4 regions of the Rhizobium sp. RAF56 genome follow, and region 1 is predicted to be linked to each of the others. Evidence: predicted binding sites of a transcription regulator. Region 1 holds the regulator's gene; each other region holds the start of a gene.

Region 1 (3,209 bases):
AACACGGATGACTGTCAGCAACGTTTCCATCGCATCGGTGCCCTTGTCCTTTGCTCCGGCAGCTTGGCCGGGTGTCACTCCGATTTTTGCCTCGCGCACGCAGATCGAGATGACGCGCCGCGCGCTGCGGCCTGGTCTGTCTGCCCAGCGCCTTCTCTTACCTTGAGGATAGAAGAATGCCTTCGACCCATATCTTTACAGCTTACGACGAAGATCTGAAGTTCCTGACGCGCCGCATCTCCGAAATGGGTGGCCTGGCCGAGCAGATGGTGGCCGATTCCGTCCGCGCGCTCGTGCAGAGCGATACGGCACTGGCCCAGAAGGTGATCTCCGACGACGTCATCCTCGACCACGCCGAACGCGAGGTCGGCGACAAGGCGATCTTGACCATTGCCCGCCGGCAGCCGATGGCGGCCGACCTTCGCGAAATCATGGGTTCCATCCGCATCGCCGCCGATCTCGAGCGCGTCGGCGACCTCGGCAAGAACACCGCAAAGCGCGTCATCGCGGTGCAGGGCACGGGCGTTCCCCGCCGGCTTGCCCGCGGCTTCGAGCACCTGGCGGAGCTGGCGTTGGTCCAGCTCAAGGAAGTCCTGGACGTCTATACGACGCGTTCGCCCGACAAGGCCGTGTCGATCCGTGAGCGCGACGAGGAAATCGACGCCATGTACACCTCGCTCTTCCGCGAGATGCTGACGTACATGATGGAAGATCCGCGCAACATCACGACCTGCACCCATCTGCTCTTCTGCGCCAAGAACATCGAACGCATCGGCGACCACGCGACCAACATCGCCGAGACGATCTATTACATGGCGACCGGCAGCCAGCCGGAAGGCGAGCGCCCCAAGGACGACACGGCGAATACCGTCGGCGCCGTGACCGAGTAAGCCCGCGAATATCGAAAAGAGCGAAAAGCGAATGATCCCGAAAGTTGCCGTCGTCGAAGACGAAGAAGCTCTGAGCGTCCTCCTGCGCTATAACCTCGAGGCCGAGGGCTTCGAGGTCGATACGATCCTAAGAGGTGACGAGGCGGAAATCCGCCTACAGGAGCGGACCCCGGACCTTCTCATCCTCGACTGGATGCTGCCGGGGGTCTCCGGCATAGAACTCTGCCGCCGGCTGCGTCAGCGGCCGGAGACGGAGCGCTTGCCGATCATCATGCTGACTGCGCGCGGTGAGGAGAGCGAGCGGGTGCGCGGGCTCTCCACCGGCGCCGACGACTATGTGGTGAAGCCCTTCTCGACGCCCGAACTGATGGCCCGCGTCAAGGCCATGCTGCGCCGTGCGCGGCCTGAAGTGCTTTCGACGGTGCTTCGCTGCGGCGACATCGAACTTGACCGCGAGACCCACCGCGTTCATCGCAAGAACCGGGAGGTGCGCCTCGGTCCAACCGAGTTCCGTCTCCTCGAGTTCCTGATGTCTTCGCCCGCCCGCGTTTTCTCCCGCTCGCAGCTGCTCGACGGCGTCTGGGGCCACGACATTTATGTTGATGAGCGCACCGTCGACGTCCACGTCGGGCGTCTGCGCAAGGCGCTCAACTTCTCCAACATGCCGGACGTGATCCGTACCGTGCGCGGTGCGGGCTATTCCATGGAAGCATAAAGCGCCTTCGAACCGCCAAAATGCAAAACGGGCCGCGAGGCCCGTTTTTTGTTCGTCAGAGATCGGAAGCGGCGCTCAGTGCGCGGCGGCCCGGCGGCGCTCGTTCACTGGCTGGTAGGCGAGGCGCTGGTGGTAGCCGCAATAGGGAGAGTTATCCGGGCTGTCGCAGCCGCAGAAATGGAAGTCTTCCTTCAGCGGGTCGCCGACCGGCCATTTGCAGGTGCGCTCCGTCAACTCCGTGAGGCCGAGCCGGCGGGAAATCGGAACGACGACGTTGGAGGCGGGACGGTATTCGATCTCCTCGACGATCTCGATCTCTTCCTTGAGCATGGTCGCGCCCTGCTGGCGGGTGACCGTGCGCGTCGTGACGCGAGAGGCGTAGTTCGGCGCGCGAGGCGCAGAAGTCGTACGCTTCTGCGCCGCCCGCGCCGGCGTGGCGGTCCCGCCCGCCTTCGCCCGCCCAGGCAGGCTCAGACGGTGCACCTTGCCGATGACCGCATTACGGCTGACGCCGCCGAGCTGCGCCGCGATCTGGCTGGCGCTCAACCCTTCGGACCATAGCTTCTTGAGCTTCTCGACGCGTTCGTCTGTCCAGTTCATGCCCCTGTCTCCGCCTGTCGCGTTTCTCGGCAGAATCCCTCGCCACTGCCTCGATTGCCATCGAAGCCCAAAACGCTGTAAAATTGTGGTGACTAGTTCCGCCGCATGCAGTCTAGTAATTAACGCTTAACCTAGTGTCAGGCTGACTCGGTGGCAAGAGTCGGAGGAATCTCAACGATTCGATTTTCGGGTTTTCCCCAACTTGCTGGTTTATGTGGCATTTTTGCAATGAAACCCGTTGAGGTTTTGCACCCGTCGCAGACGGTTTGACGCACTTGCGAACACCGCAGTTTTGTTGACATCGCGGTGCAAAAAGGAAATAGTGCGACCCGGCCGCCGAAAGGCGGCATTTTGATTTTTTGGCGCCGAGACACGGCATTTTTTTGAACCTTTGGCGGTGCCCATTCGACGAGAACGGCACCTCCGTCCGAGCTGACCGGGAGACCCGCGCCATGGCTGAAGCCACGCCGCTTTATGATACCTATCTTCGCGCGCCCTTGCGGTTCGAGCGAGGCGAGGGGGTCTGGCTGATCGCGGAAAACGGCGAGCGATATCTCGATTTCGGCGCGGGCGTGGCGGTGAGTTCGCTCGGTCACGGCCACCCGCACCTGGTGGATGCTCTAAAGGCGCAAGCGGACAAGGTTTGGCACCTGTCGAACCTCTACGAAGTTCCGGGCCAGGAGACGCTTGGACAGCGCCTGACCGAGGCGACCTTCGCCGACAAGGTGTTCTTCACCAACTCGGGCGCCGAGGCGCTGGAATGCGCGATCAAGACAGCGCGCCGCTACCAGTTCTCCAAGGGTCATCCTGAGCGCTTCCACATCATCACCTTCGAAGGCGCCTTCCATGGCCGTACGATCGCGACGATCGCTGCCGGCGGCCAGGAAAAATACCTCGAAGGCTTCGGCCCGAAGGCCCCGGGCTTCGATCAGGTTCCGTTCGGCGATATCGAGGCGGTCAAGGCCGCCATCACGGAGGCGACGGCGGCGATCCTGATCGAGCCG
Region 2 (3,209 bases), on a different contig from region 1:
CCATGCGATCGGCGATCATTGCGACGATCGGCGCCACGAGAACGCGCACCACCATCGGCACCGCCAGAATGGTGCCGATCTCATGATCGTTGAAGTTCAGCGACGCCAGCCACACCGGAAAGAACGGCAAGGCAATGCCGTTGACCAGCAGCGGCGCGCAATAGGACAAAGCGGTGCGCAGCCGAAAATGTGGCGGCGCGCCTATGCCCACCTGAGAATCTGTCACGGGAATCATAACCGGCCTGAAGGGAAACTGGTCTGTGCCTAACACGTCATGAAAACCACGACTATGGCCAGAAATAGCCCTTCGTCAGCACATGCGAAAAAATGCAGCCGATGTATTCGCGCAGCAACGCAGGTGCAGCTGCGCCCTACCCTTCAGCCACGCGGTCAGACCGTCAGGCGGCAGCTTGAGCGCCGAATGTCGGCGTGTGGTCGGGGAGCGCGGCCGTGACGGGTTCGGCACCCTTGATTTCCCGCCAGGTGATCAATTCGAACGATCCATCGTCATGTTCGGCAATCGCGGTGCAACTCTCCACCCAGTCGCCGGTATTGATATAGCGGATCCCGTCATGATCCTCGATCACGGCGTGATGAATGTGGCCGCAGATGACGCCGTCGGCCTTGTGTCGTCGGGCTTCGTCGGCCACCACCCGCTGGAACTCGCCGATGAAGTTGACGGCGTGCTTCACTTGCAGCTTCGCCCAGGCGGAAAACGACCAGTAGGGCATGCCGAGACGGCGGCGCACGGCGGCCAGTGCGATATTGATGAGGATCGCCGTGTCGTAGGCCCAATCGCCGAGATAGGCGAGCAGCCGGGCGTTGCGAACGACCACGTCGAATTCATCGCCGTGCAGCACCAGATATTTCTTGCCGTCGGCCGTCTCATGGGTAGCACGCTCGGCGACCTCTATGCCGCCGAAATGCACGCCCGGAAAATCCCGCATGAATTCGTCGTGATTGCCCGGAATATAGACGACCCGCGTGCCCTTGCGCGCCTTGCGCAAGATCTTCTGCACCACGTCGTTGCATTCCTGCGGCCAGTACCAGCTGCGTTTCAACCGCCAACCGTCGACGATGTCGCCGACCAGATAGATCGTGTCCGCGTCGTTGTGCCTAAGGAAATCGATCAGGAAATCCGCCTTGGCCGCCTTCGAACCAAGGTGCACGTCGGAAATGAACAGCGTGCGATAGCGTCTGGTATCCATGATCTTCATCGCGAACCCATGGCCCGCGCCCCGTCTTCAATGGCAATCCAAAACCAGACTCGTGTTTCAGGAAGATGACAGGCGCATTCCGGCACGCCGCCGCAATCAAAAACCGTGGCGAAATGTGCGCCGCAAAATCGCGAACCTGCTTTGAAAAGGTACTGTCGGCCCCAGCGGATTGCTGTATGCAGGGGTGATCGTATTGCAGCGAAATGGAGACGCATGATGGACGCGCACGACTCATCGAAGACGCCGAAAAACGGACCTGGCGGCGATCTCGACGAGCAGGCGCTCTTCTTCCATCGCTATCCGCGCCCCGGCAAGCTCGAAATCCAGGCAACCAAGCCGCTCGGCAACCAGCGCGATCTGGCGCTTGCCTATTCACCCGGCGTGGCCGCCCCTTGCCTTGCCATCCGCGACAACCCGGAGATGGCCGCCGAATATACGCTACGTGCAAATCTGGTCGCAGTCATCTCGAACGGTACAGCCGTTCTCGGCCTTGGCAATATCGGCCCGCTCGCCTCCAAGCCGGTTATGGAGGGCAAGGCGGTCCTGTTCAAGAAGTTCGCCGGCATCGACGTCTTCGATATCGAAGTGGCGGCCCCAACGGTCGAGGAGATGGTCAGCTGCATTTCCGCGCTTGAACCGACCTTCGGCGGCATCAACCTCGAGGACATCAAGGCTCCGGAATGCTTCGAGGTCGAGCGGCGTCTGCGCGAGATGATGAAGATCCCGGTCTTCCATGACGACCAGCACGGCACCGCGATCATCGTCGCCGCCGCCATCCTCAACGGCCTCGAACTTGCGGGCAAGAAGATCGAGGACGTGAAGATCGTCGCGTCGGGTGCGGGCGCGGCAGCGCTTGCCTGCCTGAACCTCCTCGTCACGCTCGGCGCCCGGCGCGAAAACATCTGGGTCCACGACATCGAAGGCCTCGTCTATGAGGGCCGCGTCGAGCTGATGGATCAGTGGAAGGCGGTCTACGCGCAACCGAGCGACAAACGCGCGCTCGCAGAATCAATCGGTGGCGCGGACGTGTTTCTCGGGCTGTCGGCGGCCGGTGTCCTGAAGCCCGAGCTTCTGGCGCAGATGGCCGACAGGCCGCTGATCATGGCGCTCGCCAACCCGACGCCGGAAATCATGCCGGAACTGGCGCGCGCCGCCCGTCCTGACGCGATGATCTGCACCGGCCGCTCGGATTTCCCGAACCAGGTCAACAACGTCCTCTGCTTCCCCTATATCTTCCGCGGCGCACTCGACTGCGGGGCCGAGACCATCAACGAAGAGATGAAGATGGCCGCCGTCAGGGCGATCGCGGCGCTCGCCCGCGAGGAGCCGTCGGACGTTGCGGCGCGCGCCTATTCCGGCGAGACGCCGATTTTCGGGCCGGACTATCTGATCCCCTCGCCTTTCGACCCGCGCCTCATTCTGCGCATCGCACCGGCGGTGGCGAAAGCTGCGGCCGACAGCGGCGTCGCGCGTCGCCCCATTGCCGATTTCGATGCCTACCTCGACCAGTTGAACCGTTTCGTGTTCCGCTCCGGCTTCGTGATGAAGCCGATCTTCGCTGCCGCCAAAACCGCCGAGCGCAAGCGCGTCGTCTTCGCGGAAGGCGAGGACGAGCGCGTGCTGCGCGCCGCCCAGGTTCTCATCGAGGAAAATACCGCTACCCCTATCCTCATTGGCCGCCCGCAAGTCATCGAAACGCGCCTCAAGCGCTACGGCCTGAAAATCCGTCCGCAGACGGATTTCGCGGTGATCAATCCGGAAGACGATCCCCGGTTCCGCGAATATGTCGATCTTTACTTCTCGCTGGTCGGCCGCGGCGGCGTCATTCCCGAAGCCGCCCGCACGATCGTGCGCACGAACACGACCGTCATCGGCGCACTCGCCTTGAAGCGCGGCGAAGCGGATGCCCTGATCTGCGGCGTCGAAGGGCGCTACGACCGGCACCTGCGCGATGTCCGGCAGATCATCGGCAAGCGGCAAAACGTTCGCGAC
Region 3 (3,209 bases), on a different contig from region 1:
GCACGGTCTGCCGCTGATCGTCGACAACACCATGGCGACCCCCTATCTCCTGCGCCCGCTCGAATACGGTGCGGATATCGTCGTGCATTCGCTGACGAAGTTCATGGGCGGCCACGGCAATTCCATGGGAGGTCTGATCGTCGACGGCGGTACCTTCGATTGGTCGGCGTCCGGCAACTATCCGGCGCTGTCGATGCCGCGGCCGGAATATAACGGCATAGTGCTGCACCAGGCTTTTGGAAACTTCGCCTTCGCCATCGCCTGCCGCGTGCTCGGCCTTCGCGATCTCGGGCCGGCGATTTCCCCCTTCAACGCCTTCATGCTCCTGACCGGCATCGAGACGCTGCCGTTGCGGATGCAACGCCATTGCGACAATGCGCTTGCGGTCGCAAGCTGGCTGAAGAAGAACGAAAAGGTGGCATGGGTAAACTACRCCGGCCTCGAGGACGATCCGAACCACGCCTTGCAGCAGCGTTATTCGCCGAAGGGAGCGGGCTCGGTCTTCACCTTCGGCATGAAGGGCGGCTACGAAGCGGGCAAGCGTCTCGTCGAGGGATTGCAGCTCTTCTCGCATCTCGCCAACATCGGCGACACGCGCTCGCTGGTCATCCACCCCGCATCGACGACGCACAAGCAACTGAGCGACGAGCAGAAGGTCGCCGCCGGCGCCGGTCCTGATGTCGTGCGGCTTTCGGTCGGGATCGAAGACGTCAAGGACATCATCGCCGACCTCGACCAGGCATTTGCGACCTTGTAGAGCAATTTAAGGAAGGTGCGACGGGGTAGGGCACTTGCCTGATTCGCAAGTGTCCTGGTCGACGCTCATAGAACGATCAGGGGAAGGGTGTTCATGGCGACTTACGTGCGATTGAGCGTCGAGGGGACAGAGGCGGAAGCGGGAGCGCCGGCTGCCGACCGGCTGCTGGCGGGAGCGCCGCAGTTCCGGAGCTGGAACCTCGACGAGGACGGAAACGGGCTTTATGCCGGCATATGGGAGGCGACGCCCGGCAAGTGGCGCATTGCCTATGACGAGTGGGAATATTTTCATATATTGTCGGGATATTCGGTCGTCAGCGAGGATGGAGGCGAGGTCTTTCACCTCAAGGCAGGCGACCGCATGATCCTCAGACCCGGCTTCAAGGGAACCTGGGAAGTGATTGAAACGACTCGCAAGGATTATGTTATCCGGCTCTAACATAGGCGTTGCCGGACGAAATCCCGCCGCGCGCGACGCGAGCGTCTGGGCGGCTGTCACCCGCCTTTCATCAAACTGTCATCAAACTGAAACATAGCGGCGATAGAGCGTCACTGTCGCTGGGAAAAGCGGGTATGGGCTTCGCGTGAGATCGCGGCGCTCAGCGCCCGATCCGGCTCGCCATCCATTCATCACTCTGGGAAGTGAGTCCATCATGTTTAATCACAAACTCCGTTCGCTTTGCCTGACCGCAGGTCTCGTCGCGTCCATGGCCGCGTCGGCAGTGGCTGCGGATATCACGGGCGCCGGCTCGAGCTTCATCGCGCCGGTTCTGTCCAAGTGGGCCGAAGGCTACAAGGCTGAGACGAACAACGTCGTCAACTACCAGTCGGTCGGTTCGGGCGCTGGTATCAAGCAGCTCCTCGACAAGACCATCATATTCGGCGCTTCGGACAAGCCGATGAGCGACGCCGACCTCGAGAAAAACGGCATTGCCCAGTTCCCGATGATCTCCGGCGGCATCGTCGTTACCTATAACATCGAAGGCGTGAAGCCGGGCGAACTCGTCGTCGATGGCAAGACGCTGTCCGACATCTTCCTCGGCACGATCGCCAAGTGGGATGATCCCGCCCTCAAGGCACTCAACCCCGACCTGAAGCTGCCTTCCACGCCGATCTCGGTCGTCTATCGCGCCGACAGCTCGGGCACGACCTTCAACTTCACCGACTATCTGTCGAAGGTTTCGCCGGAGTGGAAGGAAAAGGTTGGTTCGAACACGGCGGTTGAATGGCCGGTCGGCTTCGGCGCCAAGGGTTCCGAAGGCGTTTCCACCACCGTCAACCAGACGGCTGGTTCGATCTCTTACGTCGAATATTCCTACGTCGTTGCCAACAAGATCGGCTTCGCGAAGATGAAGAACGCTGCCGGCAAGGTTGTCGAGCCGAACCTCGACACCTTCAAGTCGGCTGCTTCCAACGCTGACTGGGCCAACGCCAAGAACTTCAACCTGATCATCACCAATCAGCCGGGCGACACGAGCTGGCCGATTGCAGCTTCGACCTGGGTCATGCTCTACAAGAAGCCGGCTGACGCTGCTGCCAACGAAGAAGCCCTGAAGTTCTTCAAGTGGTCCTACGCGAAGGGCCAGAAAGCCGCGACCGACCTGTCCTACCTTCCGGTCCCGGAGAGTGTTGCCAAGGTTGTCGAAGAGTCCTGGAAGACGCACTTCGGCACGATGTAATTTGTGCTGAGCGAGAAGTTGCGGCGGACAGGCTACGCGCCTGTCCGCCTTTCGACGGGACAAGGGGAAATCGATGGCCGACGCGACTTATACGGCTGACATTAAGGCACTGGATACCACCGCCAGCACCAGGAAATTCCGGATACAGGATCGGATTTTCTATTTTATGACGCTTGGCTCGGCTGTTCTCGTCGTGCTTCTGCTGCTGGCGATTCTGGCGGTTCTTGTCATCGATGCCTTGCCGACGTTTCAGGCCTTCGGCTTGTCGTTCCTCTGGGGAACGAAGTGGAGCGTTCCGGCCGACATTTATGGTGCCGTGCCCGCCGTGGTTGGTACCCTGGTGAGCTCGGTCATCGCCATGCTGATTGCCGTTCCGCTCGGCATCGGTATCGCCATCTTTCTCACGGAACTCTGCCCCGGCAGCCTGCGGCGCCCGATCAGCACGGCGATCGAGCTTCTGGCCGGTGTTCCCTCCATCATTTACGGCATCGTCGGTCTGTTCATTCTCGTGCCGCTGATGCAGACCTATATCCTGCCCTTCCTTATCATGACGGTCGGCCAGGCGCCTGTGATCGGCCCGCTGTTCCAGCCGCCGGCGCCGGGTGTCGGCCTGTTGACGGCCAGCCTCGTGCTGGCGGTGATGATCCTGCCGTTCATCACCGCGATCTCCCGCGACGTGTTCGGCACCGTGCCGCCGATGCTGCGTGAATCCGCCTACGGCTTGGGCATGACCACGTGGGAAGTGGCTCGTAACATCCTGATCCCCTACACACG
Region 4 (3,209 bases), on a different contig from region 1:
CCATGCCCATGGTCAGCTGAAACGCGGTGCTGAACAGCGTGTTTGCGCCGGTCATCTGCCGCTGCGGGACGTCGGCGAAGGCGATGGTGTTGAGTGCCGTGAAATGCATCGAACGGCAGAGGCCGCCGATGAAGAGAACCGGCAGCATGAACCAGAGCGGCGTCTCCGGTGAAAACAGCGCGCAGGCGGCGATAAAGAGGGCGTTGAGCAAACCGTTGACGATCAGCACCGGCTTGAAACCGAAGCGCCTGAGGATAGGCGTGGTCGCGGGTTTCATCGCAAGATTGCCGGCAAAGACCGCAAGCGTCAGAAGCCCGGCGTGAAAGGCGCCGAGCCCAAACCCCGCCTGCAACATTACCGGTAGAAGAAAGGGCACAGCGCCGATTGCCATGCGAAATAGCGACCCTCCGGCAAGCGTGATCGCGAAGGTCGGCTCTTTCAGCGCGGCCAATTCGATCAACGGATGATCAGCGCGTAGAAAATGCACCGTCGCAATCGCGAGCAGTACGACGCCGATTGCGGCGTAACCGGCGGTCAAAGCCCAGTTCGGCGCATCGCCCCCGACCAGCTCCAGCCCATATGTCAGGCTCGCCAGCCCAACGCCGCTGAGGATGAAACCGATCCAGTCGAACGGGCGCTTTTGCGCGACCTTCGTCTGAGGGATCAGCCGTAGCGCAAAGATCAGCGCCAGCGCGCCGAGCGGCAGGTTGAGGAAAAAGATCCAGCGCCAGGTGGCGTGGTCCGTAATGAAGCCGCCGAGCGGTGGACCGAGGACTGGCGCGACCAACGCGGGCCAGGTGATGGTGGCGATCGCCGAAATCAACCGCTCCTTGGGCGTATTGTTGAGCACCACAAGCCGTCCGACGGGCACCATCATTGCGCCGCCGATGCCCTGCAGGACCCGCATGGCGACGAAGACCGCGAGACTGTTGGCAAAGCCGCAAAAGACGGAGGCAAGGGTGAAGATGACGATGGCAGATGAAAAGACCAGGCGCGCGCCTAGGCGATCGCTGATCCAACCGCTGATCGGGATGAAGATACCGAGCGTCAGCAGATAGGCGCTCATACCAATATTGAGATCGACAGGTCGCGCACCGAAGGACACCGCCATCTGCGGCAGGGCCGTCGCGATGACCGTGCCGTCGAGGTTCTCCATGAAGAAGGCGCCGGCAACAAGAAGGGCGATCACAAGCGGCGAACCGGAGGCGGGAGGCGCCTCGCGGCGTGTGAACGTGTCATTCATGGAAGGGCTGCTCCGAATCCGGACAAGGACGTCTATCGCTATTTACGCTCTTGGTTTTGTCTGTCGATGCCGTTTTTGAAGCGATCACATCGAAAAGAGCGGCACGGCGCGTCGCTACCAATCTCATCCATGCGCTCGATAATGGATCGATAGACTTGGCGCGCAACGCGTGTGGACCACGCTCCTTGACGCTTTTCATCAACGCCGGCGTGGATTATGACAGCCATACGACAATCGACGATTGGAATTGATGATGATGGGATGGTTCCGGGCGCTCCTGCCCCGCGAAGACCGGTTTTTCGATCTTTTTGCGCAGCATTCGCGCACGGTGGTCAGCGCTGCGGAATCCCTACAGGCTCTTCTTGCCGGAGGAAGCGATACGGAGAAGCACTGCCGACGGATCGTCGAACTTGAGAACGAGGCCGACAACATTACGCGCGAAGTGCTGCTCGCGGTGCGCAGGAGTTTCATTACCCCTTTCGATCGCGGCGATATCAAGGACCTGATCATGTCGATGGACGATGCCATCGACATGATGCACAAGGCCGTCAAGACGATCCGGCTGTTCGAGCAGACCAGCTTCGAGCCCCGCATGCAGGAAATGGGCGTAACCGTCGTGCAGGCCGCCAAGCTGGTGGCCGAGGCGATCCCGCTTCTCAGCCGCATCGGCACCAATGCAAGTCGTCTCAGCACAATCACCGAGGAAGTGGTTCGCGTCGAAGGACGATCCGACGAGCTGCACGAGCAAGGCCTCAAGGATCTGTTCCGCCGCCACGGCACCGGCAACCCCATGGCCTATATCATCGGCAGCGAGATATACGGCGAACTGGAGAAGGTCGTCGACCGCTTCGAGGACGTCGCCAACGAGATCAGCGGCATCGTGATCGAGAACGTCTGATGGAGTTGACCCTCGCCTTCCCGCTGCTGGTCGCGCTGATCGCGGTCGCGCTGTTTTTCGATTTCCTGAACGGGCTTCACGACGCCGCCAATTCCATCGCGACGATCGTTTCCACGCGGGTGCTGCGGCCGCAATACGCGGTGCTTTGGGCGGCCTTCTTCAATTTCATCGCTTTTCTGTTTTTTGGGCTGCATGTGGCGCAGACGGTCGGCACCGGCATCATAGATCCGCACATCGTCACGCCGCAGGTTATCTTCGCGGCGCTGATGGGCGCGATCGTCTGGAACATCGTGACGTGGGCGTTCGGCATCCCTTCCAGCTCGTCGCATGCGCTGGTCGGCGGTCTCGTCGGCGCGGGCCTTGCGCGGAGCGGCTTTAGCTCCATCGTCTGGTCGGGACTGCTTAAAACCGCCGGCGCCATCGTGATGTCGCCGCTGATCGGTTTCGTGCTGGCGCTGTTTCTCGTCCTGCTGGTCACATGGATCTTCGTTCGCCAGACGCCCTTCGCCGTCGACAACAGCTTCCGCATCATGCAGTTCTTCTCCGCCTCGCTCTATTCGCTCGGGCATGGCGGCAACGACGCACAGAAGACGATGGGCATCATTGCCGTGCTGTTATTCTCGCAAGGACAACTCGGACCGGAGTTCCATGTGCCGCTCTGGGTCGTGCTTTCCTGCCAGTCCGCGATGGCGCTCGGTACGCTGTTCGGCGGCTGGCGCATCGTGCATACGATGGGGTCGAAGATTACGCGGCTCAACCCGATGCAGGGCTTCTGCGCGGAAACCGGCGGAGCGCTGACGCTGTTCGCGGCCACCGCCCTTGGCATTCCCGTTTCGACGACGCACACGATCACCGGTGCCATTATCGGCGTCGGCGCAGCGCGCCGCCTTTCGGCCGTGCGTTGGGGTCTTGCTGGCAACATCGTCATCGCCTGGGTGATCACCATGCCGGCCGCCGCACTCATTTCCGCGCTTACCTATTTCCTTGCCAGCCTGATCGGTTGATCCTTGCGGTCCGGCGGGCCTGGTGCGGCCTTCGAGCGGTTAGGCCCAATCGAGTGGTGCGATT

The links. The regulator PhoB, encoded in region 1, activates phosphate uptake and scavenging genes when phosphate is short. The targets are predictions, from matches to a motif close to TGTCATNNANCTGTCAT.
Region 2: the regulator PhoB is predicted to act here: its motif matches at 1,272-1,288, upstream of AB4048_RS00195 (UDP-2,3-diacylglucosamine diphosphatase).
Region 3: the regulator PhoB is predicted to act here: its motif matches at 1,261-1,277, upstream of pstS (phosphate ABC transporter substrate-binding protein PstS).
Region 4: the regulator PhoB is predicted to act here: its motif matches at 1,460-1,476, upstream of AB4048_RS14985 (DUF47 family protein).

The regions. Positions count from the first base shown of each region.
Region 1 is NZ_JBFRDU010000018.1:2,738-5,946, forward strand. Features, by position in the region: gene phoU (phosphate signaling complex protein PhoU) at 177-890, shown strand; gene phoB (phosphate regulon transcriptional regulator PhoB) at 922-1,605, shown strand; gene AB4048_RS16435 (GcrA family cell cycle regulator) at 1,681-2,205, opposite strand; gene AB4048_RS16440 (aspartate aminotransferase family protein) at 2,658-3,209, shown strand, end outside.
Region 2 is NZ_JBFRDU010000001.1:40,702-43,910, reverse strand. Features, by position in the region: gene AB4048_RS00200 (MFS transporter) at 1-235, opposite strand, end outside; gene AB4048_RS00195 (UDP-2,3-diacylglucosamine diphosphatase) at 399-1,208, opposite strand; gene AB4048_RS00190 (NADP-dependent malic enzyme) at 1,434-3,209, shown strand, end outside.
Region 3 is NZ_JBFRDU010000035.1:41,963-45,171, forward strand. Features, by position in the region: gene AB4048_RS23255 (O-acetylhomoserine aminocarboxypropyltransferase) at 1-757, shown strand, start outside; gene AB4048_RS23260 (cupin domain-containing protein) at 851-1,195, shown strand; gene pstS (phosphate ABC transporter substrate-binding protein PstS) at 1,410-2,435, shown strand; gene pstC (phosphate ABC transporter permease subunit PstC) at 2,509-3,209, shown strand, end outside.
Region 4 is NZ_JBFRDU010000015.1:142,476-145,684, reverse strand. Features, by position in the region: gene AB4048_RS14990 (DHA2 family efflux MFS transporter permease subunit) at 1-1,243, opposite strand, end outside; gene AB4048_RS14985 (DUF47 family protein) at 1,497-2,141, shown strand; gene AB4048_RS14980 (anion permease) at 2,141-3,145, shown strand.